Regions from separate parts of the Allobosea sp. TAB14 genome, predicted to be linked through region 2. Evidence: predicted binding sites of a transcription regulator. Region 2 holds the regulator's gene; each other region holds the start of a gene.
What was found. Region 2 encodes LexA, which represses DNA repair genes until DNA is damaged. Its sites were predicted from a motif close to TGTTCNNNNTGTGTTCNG; they were not measured.
Positions count from the first base shown of each region.

Region 1: a site for LexA is predicted at 1,822-1,839, ahead of ssb (single-stranded DNA-binding protein). Genes of this name have one in related genera too.
Region 3: a site for LexA is predicted at 1,654-1,671, ahead of AB4Y99_RS01715 (ATP-dependent helicase). Genes of this name have one in related genera too.
Region 4: a site for LexA is predicted at 1,384-1,401, ahead of AB4Y99_RS05155 (ImuA family protein). Genes of this name have one in related genera too.

Region 1 is NZ_JBFRDQ010000009.1:3,285-6,681, reverse strand. It holds gene AB4Y99_RS02490 (ABC transporter substrate-binding protein) at 1-894, shown strand, start outside; gene AB4Y99_RS02485 (ABC transporter permease) at 891-1,748, shown strand; gene ssb (single-stranded DNA-binding protein) at 1,966-2,517, shown strand; gene AB4Y99_RS02475 (DUF1236 domain-containing protein) at 3,035-3,397, shown strand, end outside.
Region 2 is NZ_JBFRDQ010000303.1:694-4,090, forward strand. It holds gene moaC (cyclic pyranopterin monophosphate synthase MoaC) at 1-423, shown strand, start outside; partial or broken gene AB4Y99_RS26735 (molybdopterin molybdotransferase MoeA) at 425-1,242, shown strand; gene lexA (transcriptional repressor LexA) at 1,326-2,036, shown strand; partial or broken gene AB4Y99_RS26745 (ComEC/Rec2 family competence protein) at 2,030-3,397, opposite strand, start outside.
Region 3 is NZ_JBFRDQ010000005.1:68,043-71,439, reverse strand. It holds gene msrB (peptide-methionine (R)-S-oxide reductase MsrB) at 1-42, shown strand, start outside; gene AB4Y99_RS01720 (acyl-CoA dehydrogenase family protein) at 53-1,570, opposite strand; gene AB4Y99_RS01715 (ATP-dependent helicase) at 1,686-3,397, shown strand, end outside.
Region 4 is NZ_JBFRDQ010000021.1:30,732-34,128, reverse strand. It holds gene AB4Y99_RS05160 (ABC transporter ATP-binding protein) at 1-1,153, shown strand, start outside; gene AB4Y99_RS05155 (ImuA family protein) at 1,417-2,298, shown strand; gene AB4Y99_RS05150 (Y-family DNA polymerase) at 2,204-3,397, shown strand, end outside.

The sequences.
Region 1 (3,397 bases), on a different contig from region 2:
CTCGACTACGACTCCGCTGCCTTCCACACCGCCGTCGCCAGCGCCATCGCGGAGAAGGGCTTCGGCTGCAAGGTCGAGCGCGTGCCGGGCGCCATCGCGCCGCTGGTCAACGGCATGGGGCGCGGCGATGTCGATATCGTCATGGAGATCTGGCTGGCGAACCCGGTCGAGGCCTGGGTGAAGGAGGCCGCGGCCGGCAAGGTCGAGCCGCTGGGCACGACCTTCCCCGATGCGAGCGAGGGCTGGTTCGTGCCGCGCTATCTGGTCTCCGGTCCGGATGCGAAGGCCCCCGAGCTGAAATCGGTCCAGGATCTCAAGCGCTACAAGGATCTCTTCGCCGACCCCGACGAGCCCGGCAAGGGCCGCTTCTACAACTGCGTCGCCGGCTGGGTCTGCGAGGGTATCAACACCAAGAAGCTCGCGGCCTACGGGCTGGCGCAGGATTTCACCAACACGCGCGGCGGCTCGGGCGAGGCGCTGGTCGCGGCGATCGAGGCTTCGCTGAAGCGCAAGCGGCCGGTGGTGTTCTATTACTGGGGGCCGAGCTGGCTGCTCGGCGCCTATGATCTCGTCAAGCTTCAGGAGCCGCCCTTCGATCCCAAGATCTGGGAGGAGCTCAAGACGAGCGACGCGCCGAAGCAGGCGACGGCCTATCCGACGAGCCGGGTCGTCATCGGCGCCAATATCGATCTGGCGAAGAAGGCGCCGCAGCTCGCGAGCTTCCTGAAGAACTACACCACCACCAGCGACCTGACTTCGAAGATGCTGGCCGAGGCGCGCGAGAAGGGCGTGACGCCGGAGCAGCAGGCGCTCGTCTTCCTCAAGACGAAAGCCGATGTCTGGAAGGCGTGGCTGCCGGCCGATATCGCCGCCAAGGTCGCATCCGGCCTGTGATTCCGGACTGGCTGCCGGAATTCGGCAAGGCGCTGCAAAGGCTGGTCAACCGTGCGGTTGATGCCGTYGTCACCGGCTATGGCGACGATCTCGACGGTTTCAGCGCGCTGCTGACGGCCCCGGTGCGCGGTGTCGAGACGGCTCTCCTTCACGTCCCGGTGCCGGTCTTCGTCTTGGCCATCGCGGTCGGCGCCTGGCTCGCGGGGCGCAAGCTCGGCTTCGCGCTGGCGATGGCGCTTCTGCCGCTGGTCCTCGCCGGTCTGGGCGTCTGGAACGAGGCGATGCAGTCGCTCGCGCTCGTCGTCGTCGCCGTGTTGCTGGTCGCCATTCTCGGCCTGCCGCTCGGCATCGCCGCCGCGCGGCTGCCGCGGCTGGGGCGGGCGCTCGCGCCGCTCTACGACCTGATGCAGACCATCCCGAGCTTCGTCTACCTGATCCCGGTGGCGATGGTGCTGGGGCTGGGACGGGCGCCGGCGCTGGTCGCGACGCTGATCTATGCCCTGCCGCCCTTCGCGCGGCTGACCGAGCTCGGCCTGCGCGGCATCGACGCCGGGCTGGTGCAGGCGGCCCGCGCGCTCGGCCTCGGCCCGCGCCAGACGCTCTGGCTCGTCGAATTGCCATTGGCTCGGCCGACCATCCTGCAGGGGCTCAACCAGGCGATCATGATGGCGCTCGCCATGGTCGTGGTCGCCTCGATGATCGGCGCGAAGGGGCTGGGCGAGATCGTCCTTCTCGGCCTGCAGCGCGCCGATCCCGGCCTCGGCTTCGTCGGCGGCATGGCGATCGTCGTGCTCGCCATCCTGCTCGACCGGATGGCGCAGGCGGTTCTGGGCGCGCGGCGTCCGCTTGCGTGACCGAGCCTGGCCGGCCGCTGCGGGAACTTCGGCGGAGCGGCGAATCAGCCGGGGAAAACCTCGCTTGAGGCCCTTGAACAAAACAGGAACATCATTGATATTGGGTGAACAGGCCGATAGGGTTCGGCTCCGGTCGATCGGCCGGATGTGATTGGAGCTCCCGACGAGACCCGGAAGGCCTCGACGGGCGCTTGGTGCGCAGGAAATGGAGCCTGTCATGGCTGGTAGCGTCAACAAGGTCATTCTGGTCGGCAATCTCGGGCGCGACCCGGAGGTGCGTCGCCTCGGCAGCGGCGAGCCTGTCGTCAATCTGCGGATCGCCACCTCGGAAACCTGGCGCGACAAGCAGTCCGGCGAGCGCAAGGAGCGCACCGAGTGGCATTCGGTCGTGATCTTCAACGAGAATCTGGCGAAGATCGCCGAGCAGTACCTGAAGAAGGGCTCGAAGATCTACATCGAGGGCCAGCTCCAGACCCGCAAATGGCAGGACCAGTCCGGCGTCGAGAAATACACCACCGAGATCGTGCTGCAGCGTTTCCGCGGCGAGCTCACCATCCTCGACAGCCGCCAGGGCGGCTCGGAGGAGTATAGCGAAGGCGGCAGCGGTGGCGGCTATGGGGAAGAGCGCTCCGGTGGCGGCGGCTCCTTCGGTCGCTCCAGCGCGATGGGCGGCAGCGGCGGCGGCTCGCGCCAGCCGGCCATGTCGAGCGGCGGCGGTGGCGGCGGACGTTCCTCGTCGAGCCATCTCGACGACGATATCCCGTTCTAAACTGCGGTACTTGCAGGCCTGCTAGCTGTCCTCGTAACGAGTTGGTCCGGTTGATGAAATCGGGCCAATTTGTTGAGGGGAATGCAGCCCGCCCCTTGTTGCGCTATGCGGATCTTTGGTTTCGTCAACCAAGGGCTCCTAAGGGGCTGATGTATAAATAAGGACGTTGCACTTTATCGGGTCATGCGGAGCCGGCTTCCGTCCGGCGAGCGCGTCCCGCGCATCGTTGACGGCGCCGGCATCGTCGCGTTCGATCCGACGATCGACGCGGTTCATGTCCTGCGTGTCTTGAGGGCTCTGCCGGCACCATGGAAGCCCATTTTCGCACGATTTGGTCCTGACCCCGGCAATGGCTCCCGGCATCGCGTTCGCGTGGTTTGAGGATCACTGGGCTCCCCCGCAATGTGCGGGGTCGTGACCATAATGTGCAGTTTCCGGGGCATTTTTGCAGCGTGCGGAACCGCCGGCGATCCGGGAGGTTTGCGATCTCAACTGGGGGCAACCAGGAGATCGATCGATGAGAAAGATCATTCTTGCTGCTGCGGTCGCGCTGGCTCCTTTGACGGCGCTCGCGCAGAACCCTGAAGGGGCTCGCGGCGGTGCCGCGGCCGGCGCCGCGGCTGGTGCGGTCGGCGGGGCTGTTGTTGGCGGTCCGGTCGGTGCCGTGGTCGGTGGAGTCGGCGGCGCCGTGGTCGGTGGCATCACGGGCGACGCCACGCCCCGCTTCAAGACTTACGTGACCGAACACGAAGTGCCTTCATACACCTACCGCGAGGATGTGCGGGTCGGGGCTGTTCTGCCCGAGCGCGGCGTGACCTACCGAGAGGTTCCGCCCGAATATGGGGCCGCCAAAGGCTATCGATACACGATCGTGAATGAC
Region 2 (3,397 bases):
AAGGCCGAGACCGGGCGCATCGCCATCGCCGAAGGCTGCGTCGTGATGGCGCCGGAAACCATCGCGATCGTGCGCGACGGCAACGCCAAGAAAGGCGACGTGCTCGGCACCGCCCGGCTCGCCGGCATCATGGCGGCCAAGCGCACCCATGAACTGATCCCGCTCTGCCACCCGCTGCTGCTGAGCAAGATCGCTGTCGAGCTCGAACTGGACGAGGCCCTGCCCGGCGTGCGCGTCCGCGCCGAGGTCAAGATGAAGGGTCAGACCGGCGTCGAGATGGAGGCGCTGACCGCCGTCTCCGTCGCCTGCCTGACCGTCTACGACATGGTCAAGGCCGTCGATCGCGCGATGCGGATCGAAGGCATCCGCCTGCTGCACAAATCCGGCGGACAATCCGGCGATTACCACGCCAAGGCGCTCTGACATGGCTCTCACCCCGGTTCCCGTCGCGCTCAAGGCCCTGCTCGACAGCGTTCCGGGGCCGACGGGCAGCGAGATGCAGCCCCTGGCGCGCTGCGCCTGGCGCGTGCTCGCGGCCGATGTGAAGGCGCTGCGCACCCAGCCGCCTTTCGCCAACTCCGCCATGGACGGCTATGCCGTCCGTGCCGCCGACATGGAAGTCGGCAAGCAACTCCGCGTGATCGGCGAATCCGCGGCCGGGCGGCGTTTCGACGGCAGCGTCCGTCCGGGCGAGGCTGTGCGGATCTTCACGACGACCTCGCGGCGCGGATCGCCGCCGCCCGTGCCGCGGAGGCCGACGTGCTGATCACCCTCGGCGGCGCCTCGGTCGGCGAGCACGACCTCGTGCAGGAGGCGCTGAAGCGGGCCGGCATGAGCCTCGGCTTCTGGAAGATCGCGATGCGGCCGGGCAAGCCGATGATGACCGGCCGGCTTGGCCGCATGGTGGTGCTCGGGCTGCCCGGCAATCCGGTCTCGTCGATCGTCTGCGGCCATCTCTTCCTGCTACCGCTGATCGAGGCGCTGCTCGGTATGGACGCCCCCGATCGCGATCGCAGCATCCCGGCGATTCTCGGAAAAGATATGCCGGCTAATGATAAACGTGAGGACTATCTCCGCTCCGATCTCGTCATGACGCCGGCCGGCTGGGTGGCGACGCCGTTCGACAGGCAGGATTCCTCGATGCTGGGCACTTTGGCGCGCGCCAAGGCCCTGACGATCCGACCGGCGCATGCAGAGCCGGCTCACAAAGGCGATATCTGCCGCATTCTGCCGCTGCGGTAGCAGTCGCTTGCGGAACACAAGGCGAACAGTTATAGTGTTCTGGCTTTGTTTCGAATCTGTATCGCGGGGCACCGGCGGGGACCATGCTGACACGCAAGCAACACGAACTCCTGCGCTTCATCCAGGAACGCTTGCGCGAAAGCGGCGTGCCCCCCTCCTTCGACGAGATGAAGGATGCGCTCGACCTGCGCTCCAAATCGGGCATCCACCGGCTGATCATGGCGCTTGAGGAGCGCGGCTTCATCCGCCGCCTGCCCAATCGGGCGCGGGCCCTCGAAGTCATCAAGATGCCGGACGGGCTCGCTGGCCCGCAGCCGCGTCGCTTCAACCCAGCCGTCGTGCAGGGCGGCCTCGGCTCGCAGCCCTCTCTCGCCAAGCCGCGCCCTGCCCCAGCCGATGACGATGCACGCTCCCCGGTCGCGATTCCCGTGATGGGCCGCATCGCCGCCGGCACGCCGATCTCGGCGATCCAGAGCCGCAGCCATACGGTTTCGCTGCCGCCCGACATGCTGGGTTCGGGCGAGCATTATGCGCTGGAGGTACGCGGCGATTCGATGGTCGAGGCCGGCATCCTCGACGGCGACACCGTCATCATCCGCAAGCAGGACACGGCAAACACCGGCGACATCATCGTCGCGCTGATCGACGAGGAAGAGGCGACGCTGAAGCGTCTGCGCCGGCGTGGCTCCTCGATCGCGCTCGAAGCGGCCAATCCGGCCTATGAGACACGCGTCCTGGGCCCCGACCGCGTCAAGATCCAGGGCCGGCTGGTCAACCTGCTGCGCCGCTACTGAGCGAACTCGGCCTCGTCCGACGCGACCTCCGGAGCAGCAGAGGCCCGTGTCGCAGCGGGGGCCGGCGCGCCGGACCGAGCTGCGGCTTCGGAAGGCTTGCGGCGGCTCCAGGGCCGGTCTGCGACGGCGTTTCCCGAGGAATGGCTGCGCCAGCCGAAGGCGGCGCGGTAGAGCGAGGTCGCGCCGTCCCGCGACAGCGCCATCCGATCGACGAGCCTGGCTTCGCAAGGCGCGCTCCAGGGAATGTTGGTGACGACGAGATCGGCGCGGCGGCAATCCTCGATGATGGCGATCCGATCCCGGGCATAGGAGATGCTGCGCCCGTCGGCGGTTCGGACGACGCAGGCATTGGCGTCGCAGGCGATGCCGGCACGCAGGGTCGCGTCGTCCGGCGCGCGGCTGTCGCCATCGGAAGCGAGCCATTGCTGCAGGACGAAGCGGCTCGGCCGGCCGGCGATGGCGAGGCGGCCGTCGCTGCCGCGCACGGCGATGCCGGAGCCGTCACGCTCGATCAGGATCTCGGGCCGCTCCGGCCTCGCGGCGAAGGCGACGCCGAGGATGAGCGGCAGCGCCGCCAGCCAGCGCAGCCCCGTGGTCCAGAGCGTGATCCATAGCAGCGAGGCGGCAAAGGAGAGCAGCACGGCCGGGCCGAAGGCCACCACCGTCACGGTCGAATGGTCGATGGTGGCGACCCAATGCGCGACTTTCAGCACGATGTCGGAAGCGAGCCCCATCAGCGCCCAGGCCGGCCAGTCCAGACCGAAGGGGTAGGCCAGCACGCCGAACACCGCCGCCGGCATCACGAAGAGCGAGACGAAGGGCAGCGCCATGGCATTGCCGAGCAGGCCGAAGGGATTGAAAGTCTGGAAATGATAGGCGCCGAAGGGCGCCGTCGCGGCCGTGGCGAGGAGCGTCGTCACCACGATGCCGAGCGAGGCCGTCCAGAGCGTGCCCAAAGGCCAGGGCAAGGCCGTCGGCGGCTTCGACCGGTCGCGCTTCTCCCAGCGCTCGGCGAAAGCGACCAGCGCCGCGACCGCACCGAAGGACATCTGGAAGCTCGGGCCGAGCAGGGCCTCGGGCTCGCGCAGCAGCACGATGATCGCGGCGAGCGCGAGATTGCGCATGCTGAGCGCCGCCCGGTCGACGAGGATCGCGCCGAGCATGACCAGCGTCATGATGAGCGAACGTTCCGTCGCGACGTCGCTGCCGGAGAAGATGCAATAGGCGGTGGCGCCGATCATCGCCGCGATCGCCGCGATCTTCTTCACCGGCCAGCCGAGCGCCAGCGTCTGCGACAGGGCCAGCAGAGCCCGCACGAGCCAGAAGATCGTCCCGGCTGCAAGCACCATGTGCAGGCCGGA
Region 3 (3,397 bases), on a different contig from region 2:
ATCAATGGCGAGGCGATGACGTTCGAGCCGGAAGCAGCTTGAGACACATGCGTCATGCCAACAGCAACGAGCCCTGCAGCATCAACGCCAGCTTCTCGGTCAATCGCCGCGCCTGCCCCTCGTTGCGCATCATCTCCGGCAACTCGCCCTCCAGCCGTTTCAGCGCCGCATCGTAGCGCCGGTTCGCGCCCGCAGCCGCCATCAGCTCCGCCCGCAATACATCGACAGCGCCCTCCTCGCGCGCCAGCGAACGCAGCACGTCCAGGCAGATGACATTGCCCGAGCCCTCCCAGATCGCGTTGAGCGGCGCCTCCCTGTAGAGCCGCGCCATCGGGTTCTCCTCGATGAAGCCGTTGCCGCCATGGCATTCCAGCGCCTCGGTGACGACCGCGGGCGCCCGCCGCGTGATCCAGTATTTCGCGATCGGCGCGCCGACCCGCGCGAGCAGCCGCTCGCTCGGGGACTCATCTTGCCGGTCAAGCGCCGCGAACAGCCGGAAGGCGAGCCAAGCCGCGGCTTCCGCCTCGATGGCAATGTCGGCGAGCACGTTCTGCATGATCGGCTGGTCGATCAACGCCTTCTGGAAGGCGCGGCGATGCTGCGCGTGATGCGCCGCCAGCGAGACCGCCATCCGCATCAGCCCGGACGACGCCGCCGCGATGTCGAGCCGCGAATTGTGGTTCATCGACAGGCCCGTGCGGATGCCCCGACCCGGCTCGCCGATGAGATGGCCGATCGCGCCCCTGAACTCGACCTCGGAAGAAGCGTTGGAGCGGTTGCCGACCTTGTCCTTCAAGCGCTGGATCGCGGCGCCGTTGCGCGATCCGTCGGGCAACCAGCCCGGCACGACGAAGCAGGAGATGCCCTCGCCCGTCCGCGCCAATGTCAGGAAGACGTCGGAATGCGGCACCGAGAAGAACCACTTCCGGCCATGCAGCGACCATGTGCCGTCGCGATTGTCCTCGGCCACCGTCTGCGTCTGCCGCAGATCCGAGCCGCCTTGCGTCTCCGTCATCGCCGTGCCGACAGTCGCGCCCGTCTTCAGATGCGCCGGCCCCTGCCGCGGATCGTAGCGGTCGGAGGTGACGAGAGAGCCCCACTGCTCCCAAAGCAGATGGTCCTGTTTCAACACCGGCACGGCCGCATAGGTCATGCTGATCGGGCAGCAGACCCCGCTCTCGGCGCCGTACCAGAGATATTGCAAGGCGGCGCGAGCCACCTGCGCGCCAGGCTCCGGCCGGTTCCAGGCGAGCGCATGGGCCTCCTGCCCGATCGCGAGCCCCATCAATTCGTGCCAGGCCGGGTGGAAGGCGATCTCGTCGACGCGATTGCCGAAGCGGTCGAAGGCCCGGAGTTCCGGGGAGTAGCGATTGGCGAGATAAGCCAGTTCCTGCACACGGGCAGAGCCGACCGTGCGTCCCGCCTCATGAAGCCGGTCTCGCGCCCAATCGGCCCCGAAGGCCGAGACGATGCCGGGCAGCACCGGATCGGCGGCGAAGGCATCGTAACCAGCCAGCACCGGCACCTGATTGCTGACCTCCCAGCGTTCCGCTCCGCCCTGTCCGGTCATTGCTGCCACCTCCCTGTGGAACGGGATATAAAATGATCGCTCCGGCAGGGCGCAATCCTGACAGCGACGCCCTATATTCGCCGGAGAACGAATCACGCACGAGCAGCGCACACCCTTGTCCGATACTGACGCCTTTTCCGCTCCCCTGCCCCGCCCCGGCGGGCTGGCCGCGCGCGCCGCGGCACAGCCGGCGGCCGGCTATCTCGCAGGGCTGAACCCGGAGCAGCGCCAGGCGGTCGAGGCAACGGACGGCCCGGTCCTGGTGCTGGCCGGCGCCGGCACCGGCAAGACCCGCGTGCTCACCACCCGTATCGGCCATCTGATCTCGACCAGCCGCGCCTATCCTTCCCAGATCCTCGCCGTCACCTTCACCAACAAGGCGGCGCGCGAGATGAAGGAGCGTGTCGCCCATCTCGTCGGCCCGGTCGCCGAGGGTATGCCCTGGCTCGGCACCTTCCACTCGATCTCGGCCAAGCTGCTGCGCCGCCATGCCGAATTGCTCGACCTGCGCAGCGACTTCACCATCCTCGACACCGACGACCAGATCCGCCTGATGAAGCAGGTGATCCAGGCCGAGGGCATCGACGAGAARCGCTGGCCCGGCCGSATGCTGGCGGGCTTCATCGAYAGCTGGAAGAACCGCGGSCTCTCCCCCAAGGACGTTCCCGCCGGCGAGGCCGCCGTCTTCGCCAACGGCAAGGGCGGCAAGCTCTATGCCGCCTATCAGGAGCGGCTGAAGGCGCTGAACGCCGTCGATTTCGGCGACCTCTTGCTACACTGCCTGACGCTGTTCCGCGACTATCCGGACGTGCTCCAGACCTATCACGACCGCTTCCGCTACATCCTCGTCGACGAGTACCAGGACACCAACACGGCACAGTATCTCTGGCTGCGCCTGCTGGCCCAGGGCCGCCGCAACATCTGCTGCGTCGGCGACGACGACCAGTCGATCTATGGCTGGCGCGGGGCCGAGGTCGACAACATCCTACGCTTCGAGCACGATTTTCCCGGCGCGACCGTGATCCGGCTGGAGCGCAACTATCGCTCGACCGGCCATATCCTCGCCACCGCCTCCAAGCTGATCGCCCGCAACGAAGGCCGCCTCGGCAAGACCTTGCGCACCGAGGACGCGCTCGGCGAGAAGGTCACCATCACCGGCGCCTGGGACAGCCAGGAGGAGGCCCGCCTGATCTCCGATGAGATCGAGGCGATGCAATCGAAGAAGCACAACCTCGCCGAGGTCGCGGTACTCGTGCGCATCTCCGCCCAGATGCGCGAGATCGAGGAGCGCTTCGTCCAGGCCGGCGTGCCCTACCGCGTCATCGGCGGCCCGCGCTTCTACGAGCGCGCCGAAATCCGTGACGCGCTGGCCTATCTGCGCTGCGTGGTCTCACCGACCGACGACCTCGCTTTCGAGCGCATCGTCAACGTGCCCAAGCGCGGCCTCGGCGACGCCACCGTCCAGCTCCTGCACAACCATGCCCGCGCCACCGGCTTCTCGCTGATGCAGTCGGCCCGCGCCGCGGTCGAGAGCGACGAACTGAAGCCCAAGGCCCGCACCGCTTTGCGCGAGCTGGTCGATGCCTTCGGCCGCTGGTCGGCCCGCGCCGAGCATATACCGCAGGGCGAGCTCGCCGAGCTCGTGCTGGAAGAGTCCGGCTACACCGAGATGTGGAAGAAGGATCGCTCGGCCGATGCCGCCGGGCGGCTGGAAAACCTCAAGGAACTCGTCCGCTCGCTCGACGAATTCCCCGACCTGCCGGCCTTCCTCGAACACGTCTCGCTGGTGATGGATGTCGGGGACGGCGAGGCCGAGGCCCGCGTCTC
Region 4 (3,397 bases), on a different contig from region 2:
GGAGAATATCGGCGGCATGCGCGTGGTCCAGGCCTTCGCCAACGAGGCCCATGAGCGCGCGCTCTTCGCCGGCGACAACCAGCGCTATCGCTCGACCAAGCTCGAAGCCTACCGCATCATGGCGGCGAGCCAGGCGCTGAACTATCTCGGCATGCGCCTGGTCCAGCTCGCGGTCATGCTGGCCGGCACCTGGTATGTCGTGCAGGGCAGCCTCAGCATCGGCGGCTTCGTCGGCTTCCTCTTGCTGGTCGGCGTCTTCTACCGCCCGCTCGACAAGATCGCCGCGGTGATCGAGACCTATCCGAAGGGCATCGCCGGCTTCCGCCGCTATCAGGAACTGCTCGCGACCGAGCCCGATATCGCCGATGCGCCCGATGCGGTCGAGGCGCCGCCGCTCAAGGGGACCATCCGTTTCGAGGGCGTGCGCTTCGGCTATGCCAAGGACAGGCCGATCCTGTCCCATATCGACCTCGCGATCCGGGCCGGCGAGACGGTTGCCTTCGTCGGCCCTTCGGGAGCGGGCAAGACGACATTGCTCTCGCTGCTGCCGCGCTTCTACGAGGTCGATGCCGGACGCATCACCGTCGACGGCATCGACCTCCGCGAGCTGACGCTCGCCTCGCTGCGCCGCCAGATCGGCATCGTCCAGCAGGATGTCTTCCTCTTCGCCGGCACCATCCGCGAGAACATCGCCTATGGCCGGCTCGGCGCCTCGGAAGCCGAGATCGTCGAGGCCGCCCGCCGGGCGCGGCTCGACCGGATGATCGCCGATCTTCCGGCGGGGCTGGACACGGTGATCGGCGAGCGCGGCGTCAAGCTTTCCGGCGGCCAGAAGCAGCGCCTCGCCATCGCCCGCATCTTCCTGAAGAACCCGCCGATCCTGATCCTCGACGAGGCCACCTCCGCCCTCGACACCGAGACCGAGAAGGCGATCCAGCAATCGCTGACCGAGCTGGCGCAGGGGCGCACGACGCTGGTCATCGCCCACCGCCTCGCCACCATCCGCCATGCCGACCGCATCGTGGTGGTGACGCCGGCTGGTATCGCCGAGCAGGGCCGCCACGAGGACCTCATCCGCGCCGGCGGGCCTTACCAGGCGCTGCACGAGGCGCAGACGCTGACCTGGCAGGCGGCGGGTACGGCGGCGGAGTAGCTGTTCCGACAATCATGTCATCCCGGGCGAAGCGAAGCGCAGACCCGGGATCCATGCCGGAGCGCTTCCGAGTGAGGTTCAGGCATGGATCCCGGATCGCCGCGGCTTCGCCACTTGTCCGGGATGACGGCGCTGGACGAAGCCGGGAATCTTTCCGTGCCAGCCGCTGTCAGCGGTCCACTGCCGAAACGGGAGACTCGACTCGCCTTCCACCGCGCGACGTTCTATAAAAGAACAAAGAGTGAACAATTGCTTTGTCGCCCATGCAGAACGCCATCTCGCCAGCCTTGTCCGATCTGCGCCGCAGCCTCGCCGAGGCGGYCTTGCGGTCGGGGCCGGCTGCGGCGGGCAAGGTGAGCCTCGGCGCCACGGAGATCGATGCGGCCCTGTCCGGCGGGCTCGAACGGGCAGCGCTGCATGAAGTCTACGCCGCCGGCACCGCCGATCTCGCTGCCGCCACGGGCTTTGCGCTCGGGTTGGCTCTGCGGGCGGCGCAAGGGGAGGCGGGAGACGACGCTGCGCGGCCGATCCTCTGGGTGCGGCAGGATTTCGTCGATGCCGAGACCGGCCGTTTGCATGCGCCGGGGCTGAACGAACTCGGCCTCGATCCCGGCAGGCTTCTGCTGGTGCGGGCACGCGACGCCCTGGGCGTGTTGCGGGCCGGCGCCGAGGGAGCGCGCTGTCCGGCGCTCGGCGCCGTGCTGATCGAGCCTTGGGGCGAGCCGCGCGCCTTCGACCTGACCGCGAGCCGGCGGCTCGCGCTCGCGGCCGAGGGGTCCGGCGTGGCGACCCTGCTGCTGCGGGTCGCGGCGGCGGAAGCGCCGAGCGCGGCGCGGACGCGCTGGCAGGTCGTGCCGCTGGCCTCGCGGGCGCTGGAGGCGAATGCGCCGGGCGCCCCGGCCTTCGGCTTGAGATTGCTGCGCCATCGCGGCGGCGTGCGCGGCGATGCGGCAGAGCGTGAGTGGCGTGTGGAGTGGAACCGTGACCGATGCGCTTTCGAGAACCGAACCGTCTTTGACCGATCCGACAGGCTCATTCCCCGCAGGAACGATGTCCCGCCGCTATCTCGCCCTCTGGTTTCCCTATCTGGCGACGGACAGGCTGCGGCGGCTGGGCCGGATTCCGGCCTTCGGCGCGCCGGCTGAGAAGCCCCATGTCCTCGTCGAGATGCAGGGCAACGCCTTGCGCCTCGCCGATTGCGACCGGCGCGCCGTCCGCCTCGGCCTGACGCGGGCCATGACGCTGGCCGATGCCCGCGCCCGCATTCCCGATCTCGTCGCGCTGGAAGCCGAACCGCAGGCGGATCGGGCCTTCCTCGATGAGGTCGCCGCCTTCTGCGACCGCTTCACCCCGCTGGTTGCTCGCGACGAGCCGCACGGCCTCACGCTCGACGTCACCGGCTGCGCCCATCTCTTCGGCGGCGAGGCGGGGATGCTCGATCTCGTGTGGCAGGTGATGGATCGATCGGGCTTGAGCCTGCAAGCCGCCATCGCCGGCACGCCCGAGGCCGCACGCGCCTGTTCCCGCTTCGGACCGCGCGGCATCATCCCGCCGGGACGGGACGAGGCGATGCTGCGCCCGCTGCCGGTCGCCGCGCTGGAGGCGGAGCCCGAGACCGTGATCGCTCTTTCCCGAGCCGGGCTGAAGACCCTGGCCGATGTCGCCGCGCGCCCCTCGGAAACCCTCTCCGCCCGCTTCGGCGAGGCGCTGGCGGTGAAGCTCCGGCGCATCCTCGGCCATGAGGATCGCCGCATCACCCCCTTGCGTCCGCCGCCGGATTGCGTGGTCGAGCGTCATTTCCCCGAGCCCTTCGCCGATACGGCGAGCCTCGAGGCGGTGGTCGTCCGGCTGATCGGGGAGGCGGCACGGGTGCTGGAGGCGCGCGGTGAAGGCGGGCGCGCCTTCGAGCTCGGCTTCTTCCGCAGCGACGGCACGGTTCGCCGCCTCGTCATCGAGACCGGCCGGCCCTCGCGCGACGCCARGGCTTTGTTGCGGCTCTATCGCGAGCGCATCGAGACCCTGGCCGACCCGCTCGATCCCGGCTTCGGTTTCGATGCCATCAAGCTCGCCGTGCCGGTCTGCGAGCCCCTCAACACGCAGCAGCACAGCCTCGACGGCCGCGCGGTGGAGGAGGAGGCGGTGGCCGATCTCGTCGACCGGCTCGTCACCCGCTTCGGTCGCGACCGGGTGCTGCGCTTCGCGGCGCAGGACACCCATCACCCCGTTCGTGCGGCAAAGGCGCTC